DNA from 3 places in the Flindersiella endophytica genome. Region 1 is predicted to be linked to each of the others. Evidence: riboswitches for the same ligand, from Rfam matches in the RefSeq annotation. Region 1 holds a riboswitch; each other region holds the start of a gene.

What was found. Region 1 has a riboswitch for S-adenosylmethionine ahead of thrC (threonine synthase). Riboswitches for the same ligand answer to the same signal wherever they lie in the genome.
Region 2: linked by a shared signal. The riboswitch ahead of ACYVF6_RS45645 (GNAT family N-acetyltransferase) and the one ahead of thrC (threonine synthase) in region 1 are both predicted to bind S-adenosylmethionine.
Region 3: linked by a shared signal. The riboswitch ahead of ACYVF6_RS07030 (aminotransferase class V-fold PLP-dependent enzyme) and the one ahead of thrC (threonine synthase) in region 1 are both predicted to bind S-adenosylmethionine.

What each region holds. Positions count from the first base shown of each region.
Region 1 is NZ_BAAGYY010000009.1:42,112-48,060, forward strand. Features, by position in the region: gene ACYVF6_RS05510 (alpha-amylase family protein) at 1-895, opposite strand, end outside; gene ACYVF6_RS05515 (ubiquitin family protein) at 896-1,171, opposite strand; gene thrC (threonine synthase) at 1,168-2,463, opposite strand; SAM riboswitch class I at 2,475-2,625, opposite strand; gene ACYVF6_RS05525 (hypothetical protein) at 2,858-4,381, shown strand; gene ACYVF6_RS05530 (hypothetical protein) at 4,423-5,229, opposite strand; gene ACYVF6_RS05535 (DUF4352 domain-containing protein) at 5,229-5,816, opposite strand; gene ACYVF6_RS05540 (hypothetical protein) at 5,813-5,949, opposite strand, start outside.
Region 2 is NZ_BAAGYY010000044.1:161,514-167,462, reverse strand. Features, by position in the region: gene pheT (phenylalanine--tRNA ligase subunit beta) at 1-753, opposite strand, end outside; gene pheS (phenylalanine--tRNA ligase subunit alpha) at 753-1,862, opposite strand; gene ACYVF6_RS45655 (TMEM175 family protein) at 1,961-2,602, opposite strand; gene ACYVF6_RS45650 (GNAT family N-acetyltransferase) at 2,689-3,234, shown strand; gene ACYVF6_RS45645 (GNAT family N-acetyltransferase) at 3,191-3,787, opposite strand; SAM riboswitch class I at 3,800-3,898, opposite strand; gene ACYVF6_RS45640 (TrmH family RNA methyltransferase) at 3,923-4,828, opposite strand; gene rplT (50S ribosomal protein L20) at 4,935-5,312, opposite strand; gene rpmI (large ribosomal subunit protein bL35) at 5,398-5,592, opposite strand; gene infC (translation initiation factor IF-3) at 5,766-5,949, opposite strand, start outside.
Region 3 is NZ_BAAGYY010000009.1:359,971-365,919, forward strand. Features, by position in the region: gene ACYVF6_RS07015 (ketopantoate reductase family protein) at 1-137, opposite strand, end outside; gene ACYVF6_RS07020 (hypothetical protein) at 149-1,486, opposite strand; gene ACYVF6_RS07025 (pyridoxamine 5'-phosphate oxidase family protein) at 1,525-2,016, opposite strand; SAM riboswitch class IV at 2,090-2,204, shown strand; gene ACYVF6_RS07030 (aminotransferase class V-fold PLP-dependent enzyme) at 2,219-3,652, shown strand; gene ACYVF6_RS07035 (cysteine dioxygenase) at 3,813-4,271, shown strand; gene ACYVF6_RS07040 (rhodanese-like domain-containing protein) at 4,268-4,666, shown strand; gene ACYVF6_RS07045 (FecCD family ABC transporter permease) at 4,882-5,949, shown strand, end outside.

The sequences.
Region 1 (5,949 bases):
GCGTGAGATCCAGGGGCTTCTCGCGGACGCTGCACGGTCCGGAGCGCAGCCGCGCCGGGTCGTCGACGAACGAGAGCGCCGCCGGCCGCATCCAGATGCCCGGCCGCGCGCCGCGCTCGGCGACCGCGGCGGCGAGACCCGGCAGATCGTCGAACAGCCCCGGCACGCCCTGCGTCCACGGGCCGCCCGGGCACACGCCGCCCTCGCTCCAGCCGGCGTCGACCACGCAGTACGGCCGGACGGCATGCCCGTCGGCGTACTCCACGATCGTGTCGGCGTCGCGGATCACCTGCTCGGGACCGAAGTCGACACCGTAGGCGTAGTACCAGTTGTTGCACCCGACCACGGGATCGCCGACCGGCAAGGGATCGGAGCACATGGCGGCGTTCAGCGCGCGCTGTGTGTCGTACGGATGCTCGCCGTCGACGCTCACGACCGTCGCGGCGGCGAGCGTCCGGTCGCCCAGCAGGACGGGCGATCCGCCGTTTCGTACGTCCAGCCACAAGGAGAACCCGGCCTCGTCGACCGTCCACGCGCAGAACGTCGACGGCCGTACCCGCACGCCCACGCCGCGGGTCGAGCCGGCCGCCGCGTCGTGCACGAGAAAGCTCCACGGCAGCACGCGTTCCGGCTGTACGTGCCGCCACTGCAGGTCGCCGTACGAACGTTCCCAGGCGTCGCCCAGGATCAGCGCACCCTCCGGCGGCGGAGCCGACCAGCGCAGGACGACCCGCGACAACGGGCCGGAGGACGCGAGCGCGATCTCCAGCCCGGAATCGCCCGCGGACAAGGCGATCTCGGTCGCACCGGCTGTGAAACGGTCGCCATCCCGCCGGGCAGCGCGCAGCACATCACCGGCGTCCTCGACCACGAACGCCGCGTCGGGAAACCGCACTCAGCCGCCCGCGACCGCGGGGATCACCGAGACCTGCGTGCCGTCGGGCGTCGGCGTCTCCAGGCCGGACGCGAACCGCACGTCCTCCTCACCGACGTAGACGTTGACGAATCGGCGCAGCTTGCCGGCGTCGTCGAGTACGCGTGCCCGGATGCCCGGGTGCTCCTTCTCCAGCGATTCGAGCACCTCGGCCAGCGTTACACCCTCGGCGGTCACCTCGGAGGCACCGCCGGTGTAGGTGCGCAGGATCGTCGGGATCCGGACCTGGACGCTCATGCCAAACCTGCCTTCGTGAACTCTTCGTACGTCGGACGAATGGTGGCCGTGGGGCCGACCGAGCCGGAGATCGCGTCGAGCGTCTTCAACCCGTCGCCGGAGTTGATGATCACGGTCTCGGCCTCCGGGTCGAGCTGCCCGGTCTCGACCAGCTTCTTCAGCGTCGCGACGGTAACACCGCCGGCGGTCTCGCCGAAGATGCCTTCGGTCCTGGCCAGCAGCTGGATGCCCTCGACCACCTCGGCGTCGCTGACGTCCTCGACCGTGCCACCGGTGCGGCGGCAGACGTCGAGGACGTAGGGCCCGTCGGCCGGGTTGCCGATCGCCAGCGACTTCGCGACCGTGTCGGGCTTCACCGGAGCCACGACGTCGTGGCCCGCGCGGAACGCCTGCGCGACCGGCGAGCAGCCCGTGGCCTGCGCGCCGAAAATCTTGTACGGAGTCTCGTCGATCAGGCCGAGCTCGCTGAGCTCCCGCAGGCCCTTGTCGATCTTCACCAGCTGGGCGCCGGACGCGATCGGGACGACGACCTGCTGCGGCGCGCGCCAGCCGAGCTGCTCGGCGATCTCGTAGCCGAGCGTCTTGGAGCCCTCGGCGTAGTAGGGCCGCACGTTGACGTTGACGAACGCCCAGGACTCTTCCTCACCGGCGATCTCGCTCGCGAGCCGGTTGACGTCGTCGTAGGTGCCCTCGATCGCCACGAGCGTGCCACCGTAGATCGCCGAGGCCAGCACCTTGGGCTGCTCGAGGTTGCTGGGGATCATCACGACGCTGCGGATGCCGGCGCGGGCGGCGGCCGCGGCGGTGGCGTTGGCGAGGTTGCCGGTGGACGGGCAGGCGAGCACCTGGAAGCCGAGCTCGCGGGCCGCGGTCAGCGCGACGGCGACCACGCGGTCCTTGAACGAGTGGGTGGGGTTGCCGGAGTCGTCCTTGATCCACAGCTTCGAAAGGCCGAGCTCGGCGGCCAGCCGGTCGGCCTTGACGAGCCGGGTGAAGCCGGGCTCGGTGTTCGGGAACGTCGCGACGTCGGCGGGAACGGGCAGCAAGGGCTGGTAGCGCCAGATGTTACGCGGGCCGGCCTCGATCTGCTCGCGGGTGATCTTCGGGTAGTCGTAGGCGACTTCGAGCGGACCGAAGCACTCCGTACAGGCGTAGTGCGGGCCGAGCGTCGTGGTCGCGCCGCACTCGCGGCAGCGGAGCTCGGTGGCATTGCCGAACGCGCCCTCGCGCGGGGTGAACTGGCTGGGCAGCGTCTGGCCGCCGGAAACTGTCTCGGCGTAAGTGGTTGTCATGCGAGGCCTTCCCCTCATCTCTCCCGACGGGGATCTCCCGTGACGGGCCGGAGTTGGCACCGTGCCGCCGCGGGCCTCGCAAAGACGCGAGTGACGCACGCGGGCGGCTGGCCGGTTGCCGGGGCTTCATAGGGCCGGTCCCTCTGCCCCTCTGGATGAGTTGCTTATTCAGTTGTGGGGCGCCGGTTGTGGTCCAGCACCTCAACGACATTAGCTGACGCATCTCATATGTCGTTATGCGCGCCCGGTATCCGAGACAGCGATGTCACCCACTGGTCATGGCGAGCAGCGGCTCGTGGTCGTGGCGGGCCTGTCGTAGACAATTTACAGTCGGCTCACGGTTGGCTTGCCCTCGCGTGGCGGTCCACACCAAATCCTGGATACCATCCGCGGAATGCAAGCCTCGTCGGCCGTGATGCTGCCAGTTCGGGCAGCCGGGCTCCTGGGACGCTACTGGGCGCCACTGATCTTCTGGTTCGCGCTCGGCTACATCGTGCACGACTTGGTCCTGCGCGGTTCGGCCTGGCTGTCCTACCGCAACGTCTGGCTCGGCTTCGGCGGCCTGTCGGTCAGCGTGCTGGTCATGCTGGCCGCGACCATCCTGATGTTCCAGTCGATGCGTCCCGGCCTCACGATGCTCCGGAACAAGGACGGCGAGGTGCCGAACCCCGCGGAGGCCCTCGAGCCGACCGGCCGGCGCCCGATGGTCGACGCGATCGCCGAGAGCATCCTGCCGTTCCTGGTGTTCTACGGCGCCTGGGGACTCTTCACCGAGGAAGTCCAGATGTGGGGCCGGCAGGCGGTCAACCAGGACCTCACCCAGGGCATGGACGTGATGTCCGAGCTCGGTGCGGCCACCGGCGCCCGCGCACTGATCCCACTGCTGATCGCCGTCGGGTCGTGGCTCGTCCGCGCGTTGTTCGAGACGATCTACAACCGGCGTGGCGGACGGCTGCTCGGCCTGGTGACGGCGTTCTTCGAGGCCAACTTCATGTTCTTCAGCGTGTTCACGGTCTACGCGCTGATCTCCAACTGGTTCGCCTGGCTCGCGGGACGGATGTTCTGGGCGAACGCCGAGCGGGGCATCGTCGACATGATCGCGCAACTGGTCGGGCTGGTGCCGGGACTGTCCTTGGAGAAGCTGGGACAGGCGTGGGCGTGGCTCACGCAGTGGAACGCCGAGCTCTCCGACGACTTCCTGCAGCCGCTGCTGTGGCTCACGATCGCGGGCGCCGTCTACGGCTTCGAGATGGCCCGGGACGAGCAGCTGTTCACGCGGCTCTCGCAGCGGACCGGCCGGCTGGCGGAGCTGTTCACCCGTGAGTGGCGCGACAAGTGGACACCGCTGGTCAACGGCATCCGGCTGATCTTCCGGGCAGGCCTGCTGTTCTACCTCACGTTCTGCCTGCTCTACCTGCTGACCGGCGTGCTCTCCGGCTGGATCGCGATCGGCGTGAAGTACCTCATCGGGCCGCATCCGTGGAGCTGGTGGTGGCCGTGGCTCGGGCCGGTCGACCTGCTGGAGCAGGGCATCCACGAGGTCCTGCGGATCGCGCTGCTGGCGGCGGCGTTCGGCATGGCGCTCGAGCGCGGTGTGGCGCGGAGCCAGGCGAAGGGAAAGCGGCGGGCGTACAAGCCTGCTGTGACCGCCAAGGACGCCGAAAACCCGGCGGCGCCGGTGCCGGCCGGTGTGGGCACCGGTGGATCGGGAACGCCCGCCGCGCGGCCCGGTGGAGGTGGCGCCCCGGCCGGCGGACCTGCCCGGCCCGGTGGCGTTGCCGGAAACCCTTGGCCGGGTGAACGTCCACCGGGTGGAGGCGGACGGCCTGCCCGGCCCGACGCGCAACCACGGCCCCAGGGCGGCGGCGCCGATGGCGGCCCAGCCGGCGGTACGAGCGGCTGGCCGGGCCGGCCCTGATGCCTGGGTAACGGCCGCCGGCAGGGCCGCTGCTTGCGTGGCTAGCGGGTGAACTCGAGCACGCCCTCCGTGCCCAGCTTCACCTGGGCCCGGATCTCGCCCGCCGCGTCCTTCGGGACGACGAAGGCCGCCTTCACCGTCTGGGTCTGGCCCGCGGGAATCGGCACCTCCTCGTACTCCCCCTTCTTGCGCGCACACGAGTCGGCCGCCAGCGCGTCCCACAGCCGGGGCTGATTGTCGACAGCCTGGAACCTGCAGTACTGGATCGCCTTGCCGTCCTTGGCCGTCCGGGGCGTCACCTCGATCGTCGCCATCACCAGGCGCGTTCCCCGCGGCAGCTTCCCCAACAGCTCCTTGGGCGCCGCGTCGATCTCCATCTTCGTCAGCTTCCAGGTCGCACCCTTGTAGGTGCCCGACCCGCCCTTGGACACCACCACGGCCGGCTTGGCGTACTCGCCGTTCAGGATGTTGTCCTTGGCCTCGACCCAGTACTCGAACCCAACGATCAGAGGCAGCAGAACAACCAGCATCAGCATGTACGGCCAGTGCCGCTGCCGGCGTGGCCGCTTCGGCTTGGCCGGCTGCAGGTCGGACTGCTCCGGCGGCGCCTGGCGTAGTGGCTGGCCGGCCTGTGGGTACGGCTGCCTGCCGGGATACGGCTGACCCGGACCTGGCCGGCCGGGATACGGGCCCTGCTGTCCGGGGTAGCCGGGTTGCCCTGGGTGCGGCTGCCGACCTGGGTACGGCTGTGCCGGTTGGCCGGGCTGTCCCGGTTGGCCGGGCTGACCCGGTTGGCCGGGCTGTCCGGGGTGGTACGGCGGGCGGTCCTGCCGCGGCGGTTCGTGCATCAGCCGTACCTCACCTTGGGCAGCCTGATCTGCTTCGGGGACTTCTTCAGCAGCTCGGCGGCCTTCGCGTCGTCGAGCCCCAGGTCGACGAGAGCGGCCGGGCCGAGCCGGATGTCTTCGGTCACGCTTCGGCCGAGGCGAAGCTTCGCGCCCGCGAGCCGGTCCGCCGGCAGCTCGAACACCAGCATGCCCCGGCGGGCGATGCCCGGCTGGATCTGGTCCTCGGTGATCACGCCACCGGTGAACCGGTCGGACGCGCGGTACTCGTAGCCGCCACCGGTTTCGAGCCTCGCGTCGTCGTACGCCACCGGACGCCAGTCGCCGACGATCGTGGCGTCGATCACCAGGAAGATGTCCTTGGTGACCTGGCCTCCGTTCGAGCCGAACGTGTCAGCGCTCGTCAGCGTCTTCGTGGTCTGGACCTTGTGCACCGTCAGCTCGAACCCGCCGGTGTCGACGGTCTCGCCGAGCTTCCCGCGCGTGATGATCTGCGCGACCTGCTGGTTGCTGGTGGGCGCGAACCGCCCGGCGGCCAGGATCCCGGCGATCAGTACGAGCCCGAGCAGGATCCACAGGAGACGCTTCACTTGGGCGCCTCCAGCACGGTCATGTCGACCCTCGCCGCCACCGTGTCGTCGATGGACGGGCGCCAGTCGAAGCTCGGGTCGAGGAAGCCCGCGGAGTATTCCCAGGTGAGGAACGAGACCTCGACATGCGACG
Region 2 (5,949 bases), on a different contig from region 1:
CAGCGGACGCGTGCCGGCGAGCTGGATCCGGCGGCGCAGCCAGCGCGGGCTGGGCGTGTCGGGGTCGAAGCCGCTGACGCTCGTCACGGCGAACGCCGGGCAGCCGGGGTCCTCGAGGCGGACGGGGTACGGGTCGCCGAACTCGTCCAGCTGTGCACGGACCGGGTCCTTGAGCTCCACACCGAACGCGGTCGCGGCCTCGCGGGCCACGCCGCGGATCGACATGGTGTAGCCGCGGTCGGGCGTAACCGCGATGTCGAGAACGTCCTCGCGCAGGTGCAGCAGCGCCTTCGCGTCGTCGCCGGGCCGGCCCTCGTCGGGGCCGAGCACCATGATGCCGGCGTGGTCGTCGCCGAGGCCGAGCTCGCGTTCGGAGCAGATCATGCCGTCGGAGACGTGGCCGTAGGTCTTCCTCGCGGTGATCGCGAAGCCGCCCGGAAGCACGACACCGGGCAGCGCGACCACGACGAGGTCGTTCTGGGCGAAGTTGTGGGCGCCGCAGACGATGCCGCGCGGCTCGCTGCCCGCACCCACGTCGACCTGGCACCAGCGGATCGTCTTGCCGTTCTTCTGTGGCTCGTCCTGGAACTCCAGCACGCGGCCGACCGTGAGCGGGCCCTCGACGTCGGCACCGGCCTCCTCGACACCCTCGACCTCGAGACCGGCCGCGATCAGCCGGTCGGCGATCTCGCGGGCGCTGACCTCGGCGGGCAGCTCGACGAACTCCCTCAGCCAGGAGATCGGGACGCGCATCAGTTCTCCATTCCGAATGCCAAGCTGAAGCGGATGTCGCCTTCGACCATGTCGCGCATGTCCTCGATGCCGTGGCGGAACATCAGCGTGCGCTCCAGGCCCATGCCGAACGCGAAGCCGGAATAGCGCTCGGGGTCGACACCGCACGCGGTGAGCACGCGTGGGTTGACCACACCGCAGCCGCCCCACTCGATCCAGCCCTCGCTGGAGCACGTACGGCAGGGGCGGTCGGGGTTGCCGACCGACTCGCCGCGGCAGACGAAGCACTGCAGGTCGAGCTCGGCCGACGGCTCGGTGAACGGGAAGTAGTACGGACGCAGGCGCGTCGAAAGGCCCTCGCCGAACATCGCCTGGGCGAAGTGGTCGAGCGTGCCCTTGAGATGGGCCATCGTGATGCCCTCGTCGACGACCAAGCCCTCGACCTGGTGGAAGACGGGCGTGTGGGTGGCGTCCAGCTCGTCGGTGCGGTAGACGCGGCCAGGGCAGACGATGTAGATCGGCGGCTTGCGCGACAGCATGGTGCGGGCCTGGCCCGGGCTGGTGTGGGTTCTGAGGACGACGCCGGCGTCGATCGGGTCGACGAAGAAGGTGTCCATCGTGGTGCGCGCGGGGTGGTCCGGCGGGATGTTGAGCGCGTCGAAGTTGAGCCACTCGGCCTCGACCTCGGGCCCTTCGACGATCTCCCAGCCCATCGCGGCGAACACGTCGCCGACCCGCTCCTGGATCGTGGTCAGCGGATGCCGCGCGCCTTGCGGCCGTACGTCCCACGGCAGCGTGACGTCGACCGCCTCCTCGACGAGGATGCGCGACTCGCGTTCCTCCTCGAGCTGGACCTGGCGCTGCTTGAGCGCCTCGGTGACCTGCTTGCGGGCAGCGCCGATCCGCATGCCGGCGTCCTTGCGCGCCTGCGGCGGCAGCGCGCCGATCTCGCGGTTGGCGAGACCGAGCGGACTGCGGTCACCGGCGTGGGCGAGGCGAGTCTCCTTGAGCTCGGCCAGGTCCTTCGCGGCGGCGATCGCGGCCAGCGCGTCGTCCCGCATCCGCTCGACTTCGCTCGCATGGAGCGGCGTGACCTCTACCGGGTCGTAGTTGCTGTTCGGGCCAGACATCGGCAGCGGGCTTTCCCCTCATCAAGTCCTACGCGTGAAGAAGGAGTGGGGTGGGTCGGGGCGGGCGAAGCCCGCCCGGGGGCTGGAGAAAACACAGTCTAGGTATTCGAGCCCGCGCGGAGCTGCCGGGGCGCCCACGCGAAGAACGCCGCCAGCGCGGCGTCCACCAGCAGTCCGGCGATCGGCCACAGCAAGGCGAGCAGGATCGCGACGACGTAACCCGCCGGGCCGATCAGGGAGCGGCGGAGCGCGGTGCGGTCCCGGCCGCGGGCGCCCGGGACGAGCAAGTGGCCGTGCCGCACCACGTAGAGCCACATGAGCGTGATCCACGTGGCGCCCGCGCCGAGCGTGATCGTGAACAGCACGACCGCGGCGGATGCGTCGGGCTCCCCGATCCGGTCGCCGGCCACCGCGGTCGGCAGCGGCAGGAACGCGATTGTGAGCAGCAGGCCGAGATTCAGGAACAGCAGGGGCCGGTCCACTCGTTCCACCAGGTGAAACAAGGCGTGGTGGTTGACCCACAGGATGCCGATCGTGATGAAGCTGATGGCGTACGCCGTGAAACCCGGCCACTCGGCGCCCAGCCATCGTCCGATCGTTTCGTCGGCGGCCGGCCGGGCCACCTCGAGAATCAGCAGGGTCGCGGCGATCGCGATCACGCCGTCACTGAAGGCTTCCAGCCGGGATGTGGGGATGGGTGGGATGGGCGGGGTGGCTCCCCGCTCCGGCTCGGTGTCCACGGCGAGCCATCAGATCACAGCCGGCGACGCTGCGCACGTTCGATCCCGCAGCTTCCGGGAACCCCCTTGGGGATGGAGGCCGCATCATGGTGACGCTGCGTACGGAACGGCTGCTGATCCGACAGTTCCGACCGGGCGACTGGGAAGCGCTGCACGAGACGATCCGGCAGTACCAGACATCGGGCCTCGCGGCCTATGACCGGCCGTGGCCGACTGCCTCCGAGGAGATCCGGAAGGTCGTCGAGTGGTTCGCGACCGGGGAGTCGTATCTCGCGGTCTGCCTGCAGGACGGCACGTTCATCGGCTTCGTATCGCTGTCACCGTCGGGGCCGGACCTGCATCTCGGGTACGTCTTCAACTTCCGCCACCACGGACAGGGGTACGCCACGGAAGCCTGCCGGGCGGCGCTGGCACACGCGTTCACGGCACTGGGTGTGGCGCAGGTCGTCACGGCTACGGCGGAGCTCAACCACGCGTCACGGAGACTGCTGACCCGGCTCGGGCTGCGCAAGACCGGCGAACAGCGAATGGCGTACCGGACCACAACCGCCGGACGCCCCATCGAGTTCACCGGCTACACCTACGTCATCACCCGAGAGGAGTGGAAGTCCCAGCCCGGTGGGGGCTCATAGGACGCAGCGACTCCGGCTCGGGCCAGACGTAACGGAGGCAGGCCGGCGCACCGTTCAGCCTGCCCGGCACGCCACCGGGCGGCGGGACCTCGCCACGTTCGACGGAGGTGCCGCCGAGGGCCTGGTAGAAGGCCTGGGCTCGGGTGTTCTGCTCGAGCACCCACAGGTAGAGCCCCGAACCCGGCACGCTGTCGGCGACCGCCGCACCGGAGCGGCGGAGCAGCTGGGCGCCGAGGCCGCGGCGCTGGTAACGGTGGCTCACGTGCAGGTTGTCGAGCAGCGCGCCCCAGGTGGGGTCCTTGCCGAAGATGGTGTGGGCGAAGCCGACCAGCTCGCCGTTCGCTTCGGCGAGCAGGGTGTGCTGGCCGTTCGGGTCGCCGCCCGCGCCGAGCCGGTCGGCCCACACCGCGAGCCGGTCGGACACGACGTCGCCGTCGAGGAAGGCGTCGGCGTACGCGCCGCGGTAGTGGCGGCGCCAGCTGTCGGCGTGCAAGGCGGCGACGGCCGGAGCGTCGGACGGGTCGGCAAGGCGGAGCACCAAGGACTCTGACATGGGCAGACGTTCCTCTCATCGTTCCTGGCGTTGGCACCGTGCCCAGGTCATTTCTGGGCCGGGTGCCGGACCGTCGACAGGCCAGGTCCCTCGGGTCGCTCTGGATGAGGTCGTTCTGGACGAACGGAGAAGAGGCTATCCGACTTCGCTGGTGCCGGCCGCTTTGCGCTGAGCGGTCGCCGAGGCGTACAGACAGACGGCGGCCGCCGTCGCGAGGTTGAGCGACTCGGCGCGGCCATAGACGGGTACGCGCACAACCTCGTCGGCCAGGGCGCGGGTCTCGGCCGGCAGCCCCCAGGCCTCGTTGCCGAAGATCCACGCCGTCGGACCGGACAGCAGCCCGCGTTCGGCCGCTTCCATCAGGTCGATCGTGCCCGCACCATCGGCCGCCAGGATCGTCAGCCCGGCCGAGCGCAGCGCGTCCACTCCGGCGGCCGCCTGGACGTCGACCGTCACCGGGAGATGGAAGAGCGAGCCGGCAGACGCTCGTACGCACTTGGGGTTGTAGACGTCGACCGAGGCGTCGGTCAGCATGACCGCCTCCGCGCCGGCCGCGTCCGCGCAGCGGATCACCGTGCCCGCGTTGCCAGGGTCGCGGACCTGCGCGAGCACGGTCACGAGCCTCGGCGAAGCCGCCAGGATCGACGAGAGAGAGGTGTCCAGAAAGTCGCAGACCGCGACGAGCCCTTGCGGCGTCACGGTCTGCGCGAGTGCGGCGAACACCTCGCCGGAGACGAGGTTGATGGGAATCTTGGCGGCCCGGGCCGAGTCGGCCAGGTCGGTGTAGCGCTCCAGCGCCGGCCGGGTCGCGAAGATCTCGCGAACGGTGCCGGGCAGTCCGAGCGCCTCACCGACGGCCTGTGGGCCTTCCGCCAAGAACCTCCGGCCCCGCGCACGAAATGCGCGCTTCGCGAGCCGCCGGGCCGCCATCACCTTGCCGGTGCGCGGATCGGTCAGCTCCAGACCCAAGAGACTTCGGCCGTAGGATTCGCCTGGCACGCGACGCCTGGCATCCGGCCTGGCTGCGTTGTCGTCGCTCACCGGAGGCCGCTCCTGGTTCCTCCTCCGCCTTGCCAGCCCGGCGCCAGCCGCCACGTGCCTAACCGGCGACTCCTACGGCCGAAGTCTCTGGTTCTCTGATGCGAAGTCAGGCCGCAGCCTCCGCCTCGGCCGGAAGGGCCTGCTTGGCCACCTCGACCAGGGCGGTGAACGCCGCGGCGTCGTTGACGGCCAGCTCGGCGAGGATCTTGCGATCGACCTCGACGCCGGCGGCCTTCAGACCCTGAATGAACCGGTTGTACGTGATGCCGTTCTGGCGAGCCGCGGCGTTGATCCGGGTGATCCACAGCCGGCGGAAGTCGCCCTTGCGGGCGCGGCGGTCACGATAGGCGTAAACGAGGGAGTGGGTGACCTGCTCCTTCGCCTTGCGGTAGAGGCGCGAACGCTGGCCGCGGTAACCCTTGGCCTTGTCGAGGACCTCGCGGCGCTTCTTGTGGGCGTTCACTGCCCGCTTCACGCGTGCCACTGGCGGACTCCTTGCTGGTGTTCGTCATGCTTCGCCGCCTGCGGAAGCATGATCAAGTTCTCGAACGGGGACGACAGCGATAGCTCTAGCGAGCGAGCAGCCTGTTGATCTTCGGGGCGTCAGCCTTGGACACCTGAGCCGGCTGACCGAGCCGACGCTTGCGCTTGGCCGCCTTGTGCTCGTTCAGGTGGCCGGTGCCCCTCTGCTTGTAGATCAGCTTGCCCTTGGCGGTCACACGAAAGCGCTTCTTCGCGCCGCTGTGGGTCTTCATCTTTGGCATCTGCTCGGGTTCCTTCTCGCCGTACCTGTTTGCGCCCAGTGGGCTTGCCTGCCCGCGTCGTTCGCGGTCCTTGCCATCTTTTGTTGTGATGCGCGCAGGGCGCGACCGGGCACGCCCAACCGCGAGGTCGGGCGCGACCCACAGCTGCAGTGCGCCTCGGCGCTGACCGCGTGTCAGCCGGCGTTGGCACCGGACGTAGCCGGTGCCTGCGCCTGCGTAGCCTGCTCGCCGTCGTCCGGTGCAGGGCTGTCCGCCACGTCGGGCGCCGAGTCGGTCGTGGCGCTCGAGCCGTTGCTCGCCGCCTCCGTCTCCGCGTCCGGTGCCGTGTGTGTGCGGTGGCCCTCGGTCCGTTCGGCA
Region 3 (5,949 bases), 320 kb from region 1:
GCCCGGATCGCGGCGAGGTGAGCGCCACGCGCGATCAAGACGACGTCGTGCCCGGCCTCGTGGAGCAGGCCGCCGAGAACGCCACCGATCGCGCCGGCGCCGTAGACGATGAAACGTTTGCCAGAAGTCTTAGCCACGGCGTTCGAGGCTAGCCGCCCACGGTGAGGATCCGCACCTTTCCGAGGGAGCCGGACGCGGGCAGGTCCTCGGCCAAGAGCGGACGGTCACCGATGAGCTCGCGAAGGTCGCGCTCGGCCGGCTGGTCGTGGCCGCGCTCGAACAGGACGAAGGTCAGCCCGGCGATCGACCGGCGCTGCTCGGCGCGCGCGAAGCTCGTCGTCCCGCAACCGGAGTACCAGCCGATCTCCGGTTGATAGCTCGTCACCACGACACAGGGCCGGCGCAGGTGTTCCGCGACTGCGACGAGCGAGCGCCGGTCGCCGGTTACGGCGGCGAGCGCATGGTCCCGGACGTGGAGGTAGGCGAACGGCAGCTGAGCCAGTGCCACCACTGTGACGGCGGCCAGCGCTACCCGAGAACGGCCGGCGATCGCGTCGGCGCCGAGCAGGATCAGGGCGATCACCGAGAAGTACACGAATCGCGGTTCGCCGTGTCCGACCAGGCCGAGCAGCACGATGCCCAACACCGCGGACAGGCCGAGGAACGCCTTCCAGCGTTCGTGCCGCCCGGCGATCGCCGCGATCAGCCCGATCGCCATCAGCACCGCGCCCAGCACGCCAGCCAGGCCGGAAGGGAAGTTCGTGACGTAGAAGACCAGCCCGTCGCCGAAATAGACCTGGTTGGCGGACGCGCCGGCGTCCGCGAGCAGGCCCCACGGCCTGCCGGTCAGCCAGGTCGCGTAGGCGAAGTGCGGTACCAGTCCGGCGACGAACACGCCGGTAGCCAGCACAAGCCGCCGCTTGTCAGCGAGCCAGACCTTGGGACCCCACACCACCAGCGCGGCGAGAGCGATCGCGAGCAAGCCGGCCGTCGCGCCATACCGCAGGTAGAACGTCGCGAGCGCGACGACTGCCAGCGCGATCAGCCGGCGGCGGATCACCAGATAGGCGCAGGCGAACAGGAGCCCGGCCGCGCCGATGTCGCTCAGGAACTCGGGCACGCGGCGGAGGAACGGTGCCGCCGTCAGCACAACCAGGACGACAGCGGACGCGCGCCAGTACGTTGTCAACCGTGCCGCGACGACGTAGGTGATCGCGAGCGTCAGCAGAACGAGCAGCAGGCCCACCGCTCGGAGGGCTCCGACGCTGTCATGGATCGTGAGCGCCACCGCACCGAGGGCGGGTACGCCCGGCGCACGGCGTGGATCCCACTGTGCGGCCGGCAGATCGGTCAGCCAGGACCGTGCCTTGGCGGCGTAGACCGACTCGTCGTGTCCGAGAAACGGCTCAGCCCCCTGCAGTCCGTACCAGAGCAGGAACGCCATGCCGAGCAGGGCAAGCAACGGAAGTACACGGCGGTAAGGCACGCCGGACAGCATGGCGGCTCCCGGTGAACAGGTGGTGGCTACGGCTCCACGTGCACGCGGCGGTCGATGCCGGTGCCGTAGTCCGGGTCGCGGCCGGGGACGTGGATCTCGTGGCTGGTCGCCGTCGCGCGATAGAGCCCGAACTCCGTGTCACTGCTCAGCTCCTCCGGCCGGTACGCCCGGGCACCCCCTGGCTTGAGGTTGGCGAACGCCTCCGCACATGCATCTGGAAGCTCGTCGTCCGGCACGATCTCCGCAGTCGCGCCGACGTAGACCGCGCGCCCTTCGCCCACCGGCGCCGTCGAGTTGAAGATCACGAGCGCGATCGCGGGACGCTCGGCGACGTTCACCGAGTGGTGCGCGGCCGGCGAGGAGATCCAGTAGAACCTGCGGTAGTCGCCGTGGGTGAAGTACACCGGAGAGACGCGTGGCTGGTTGTCCGGATCGATGGTGCCGAGCGTCATGTAGAAGTTGCCGTCGATGACCTGCCGGGCCCGCTCGTTCAGTTCCTCGGAAATCGAATCGTCCATATTCCGGAATGCCTTCTCAATCTGTGAGATACGGATTGTACGAGCCTGACGGTCGTGTCCTATCGTGGTTCGCGGTCATGAGCGCCAGCGTCAAGCCCCGGCTTGCTGGCCGGCAACCCTCCTCCGCGGTGGGGTGCTCCGGGTGAGGACCAGGCCGACGTCCACACCGGCGCCGGCAAGCGCGGAGAAGGGGATCTTCACCATGACGGCCTTGGATGTACGTGCCGAGGAGTGTACGGCCGAACGGTTCCTCCAGCTGGTGGAAAACCACGACACGACGGCTGAGCCGACCGGCCCGGACCAGCCGCTGCTGCCGATCGTCGGAGCCGACACGCTCGTTCCGCTCGTGACCGGCGAGCGCCGGACCTACGCCAACCTCGACTACGCGGCCAGCGCGCCTTGCCTGCAACAGGTTTCCGACCACGTGCAGGAGGTGCTGCCGTACTACGCGAGCGTGCACCGCGGCGCCGGCTACAACTCGCAGGTCAGCACTGCCCTGTACGAAGGCGCCCGCGAGGTCGTCGCGGACTTCCTGGACGCGCGTGAGGACGACGTGGTCGTGTTCACCCGCAACACCACCGACTCGCTGAACCTGCTCGCGGGCTGCGTACCCGGCGACGTCCTGTACCTCGACATCGAGCACCACGCGAACCTGCTGCCCTGGCAGCGCCACGGCTCGCAGCGCTGTGTGCTGGCCAGCACGACCCAGCAGGGCACGCTGGTGGCCTTGCGGGCCGAACTGGTCGCCCGCCCACCCGCGCTGGTGGCGATCACCGGCGCCTCGAACGTTACCGGCGAGGTGCTGCCGATCCGCGAGATCGCCAGGCTGGCGCACTCGTTCGGCGCCCGCGTGGTGCTGGACGCCGCCCAACTCGCGCCGCACCGCCGGATCTCGATCCGCGACCTCGACGTCGACTACGTGGCGTTCTCCGGGCACAAGCTGTACGCCCCGCTGGGCAGCGGTGTGCTCGTCGGCCGGCGCGACTGGCTGGACGAGGCGCCCGCGTACCTCGCCGGTGGTGGGGCTGTGCGCGAGGTTCGGCCTCCGAACGACTCTGTGCGGACCACGTGGGCGGCGGCACCGCAGCGGCACGAGGGCGGCACACCGAACGTGCTGGGCGCCGCGGCGCTGGCGCGGGCCTGTCAGGCGCTGGCCGCGCTGCCCGAGCGAGCGCTCGAGGAGCACGAGGCGGCGCTGCGGTCACGGCTGGTCGACGGGCTGAGCTCGATCGAGGGTGTCCAACTGCACCAGATCTGGCGCGACAGCCCGGACGCGATCGGTGTGGTGGCGTTCGGCGTCGACGGGTACGCGCCCGGCCAGGTCGCGGCATACCTCTCGGCCGAGCACGGCGTCGGCGTCCGCGACGGCAAGTTCTGCGCGCACCCGCTGCTGTCCAGGCTCGGGCTGCGCGAAGGTGCCGTGCGGGCGAGCTTCGGCGTCGGGTCGACGGTCTCGGATGTGGACCGCATCGTCACAGGCGTGCGGGAGCTGGTGAGCCACGGTCCGGCGTGGACGTACGCGATCGTCGACGGCCGCTGGTCGCCGTCGCCGGATCCGCGGCCGCGGCCGGAGTGGCTGGCTCCTGGCGCCGCGTCTCCCGCGGCGGGCAGCTCCCCTTGCGAGGCGGCGGGCTGATGCCTGTCCTCCAGGAGTTCTGGATCGGTCGCCGCGGCGACCAGTTCGACGAGCGGTGTATCCCCACCGCCGGCTGATCGGCTGAGCGTTTTCTCCAGGTCGTGAGCCGGCGGTGCCAGGCGTTAATTCCTATCAAACCGCTCGAATTTATGGAGTAATCGTGAAGACAGTCGACCTCGTCCAGCGGCTCGCAGCCGACCTCGACCTCTGGCAACCGCTCATCCAGTACGGGCACGGCGAGGAGCGGTGGTACCACCAACTCGACGTCGACCCGAGGCACGACGTCTGGCTGATCAGCTGGCTGCCCGGCCAGGGCACCGGCCTGCACGACCACGGCGAGGCGCAGGGCGCGTTCGCCGTCGTCCAGGGCGCTCTGACCGAGACGACCGTCCACCGCCGGCGCTCGTCCGAGCACGTCGATCTCGTCCGGCGGCGATTCACGGCTGGTAAGCGGCGCGCGTTCGGGTACGACCACATCCACGACGTCGCCAACCTCGGGCTGGAACCCGCGGTCAGCATCCACGCGTACGCTCCCGAGCTCACGGCGATGACGAAGTACGAACTTGATGGGCAGGTGTTGCGAGTGCTGTCGTCGGAACGAGCTGGAGTGAACTGGTGAACAGCTCGAACAAGTCCCGCACGATCGACGAGTTGCTGGACCTCGCACGCGGCCGGCTGCGGCGGCTGAGCCCACGGCAGGCGTGGGAGGCCTGGCACAACGACGGTGGTGTCCTCGTCGACACCCGGCCTGCCGCGCAACGGGCAGAAGAGGGTGAGGTGCCGGGCGCGTTGCTGGTCGAGCGCAACCATCTCGAGTGGCGCTTCGACCCGAAGTCGGACGCGCGCCTGCCCGAGGCCGTCGACCACGACGTGCAGGTGATCGTGCTGTGCTCGGAGGGCTACGCCTCCAGCCTGGCGGCGGCATCGCTCCAGGACCTCGGCCTGCACCAGGCGACCGATGTGGTCGGCGGGTTCCGGGCCTGGCACGCCGACGGCCTGCCGTCGACGAAGTAGCTCGGGCGGCCGACCTGCTGCTCGTCGACCTTTTGAGCAGGTCGGCGTCCGCCACCAACTCCGGAGGGTTCTGGGTTGACTGCGTGGCGCACTCGGCTGGGACAGGACATCGACCTGGCCGGATTGGGCAAGTGAGGTTAGCCTTAACTTGGTCGTACGCCAGCAACGGAGCCGGTGTGCGACCCCTTTGTGGCACCAGCCGAAGGACCCTCCAGATGACCTCACCCGCCGGGGTGCGCACGCCGTCGCCCGACGCGGTGGACGGTGTACCCCAGGACCTCGGCACCGGCAGGCGTCGGCCGCCGGGTCCGGCGTACCGCGTGTTCGGTCCCCGGCGCGGGCTCGGCCTCGTCCTGTGTCTCGTCGTCCTCGGCTTCCTGGTCCTGCTCAGCCTCGCCGTCGGTTCCAAGCAGATCCCGCTGCACACGGTGCTCGACGCGCTGTTCCACTACAACCCGGACGCGCACGACCACATCGTCGTCCACGAGTTGCGGATCCCGCGCACGTTGCTCGGCATCGGTGTCGGGATCGCGCTCGGGGTCGCGGGCGCGCTGATGCAGGCGCTCACCCGTAACCCGCTGGCCGATCCGGGCCTGCTCGGCGTCAACGCCGGCGCCGCCGCAGCGGTCGTCGTCGCGATCGCGTACCTCGGGATCAGCAGCCTCACGGGCTACGTCTGGTTCGCGTTCGCCGGTGCCGCGCTGGCCTCCGGAGCGGTCTACCTCCTGGGCTCCCGCGGCCGCAGCGGCGCCGCACCGGTGAGGCTCGCGCTGGCCGGCATGGCGATCGGCGCCGCGCTGACCGCGTTCGTCTCCGGCATCACACTGACCAACACCGACGTCTTCGACCAGTACCGCTTCTGGGCGGTTGGTTCCCTGGCTGGGCGCGACGCCGATGTTCTGCTCCAGGTACTGCCCTTCCTGTGCATCGGCGTCGTGCTCGCACTTTTTCTCGCCCCCGCACTGAACGCGATCGCGCTCGGCGACGACACCGGGCGCGCGCTCGGTGTGCGGATCGGCGAAGCACGGGCGGTGGGCGCACTTGTCATCACGTTGCTGTGCGGCGCCGCGACGGCGGCCGTCGGCCCGGTCGGCTTCGTCGGGCTCACCGTGCCGCATGTCGCGCGCGCGATCACCGGACCTGACCAGCGGTGGGTGCTGCCGTACTCCCTCGTGCTCTCGCCCATCCTCCTGGTCGGCTCCGACATCGTGGGACGCGTCGTGGCCCGGCCCGGCGAACTGGAGGTCGGCATCGTGACCGCTCTGGTCGGTGCGCCGTTCTTC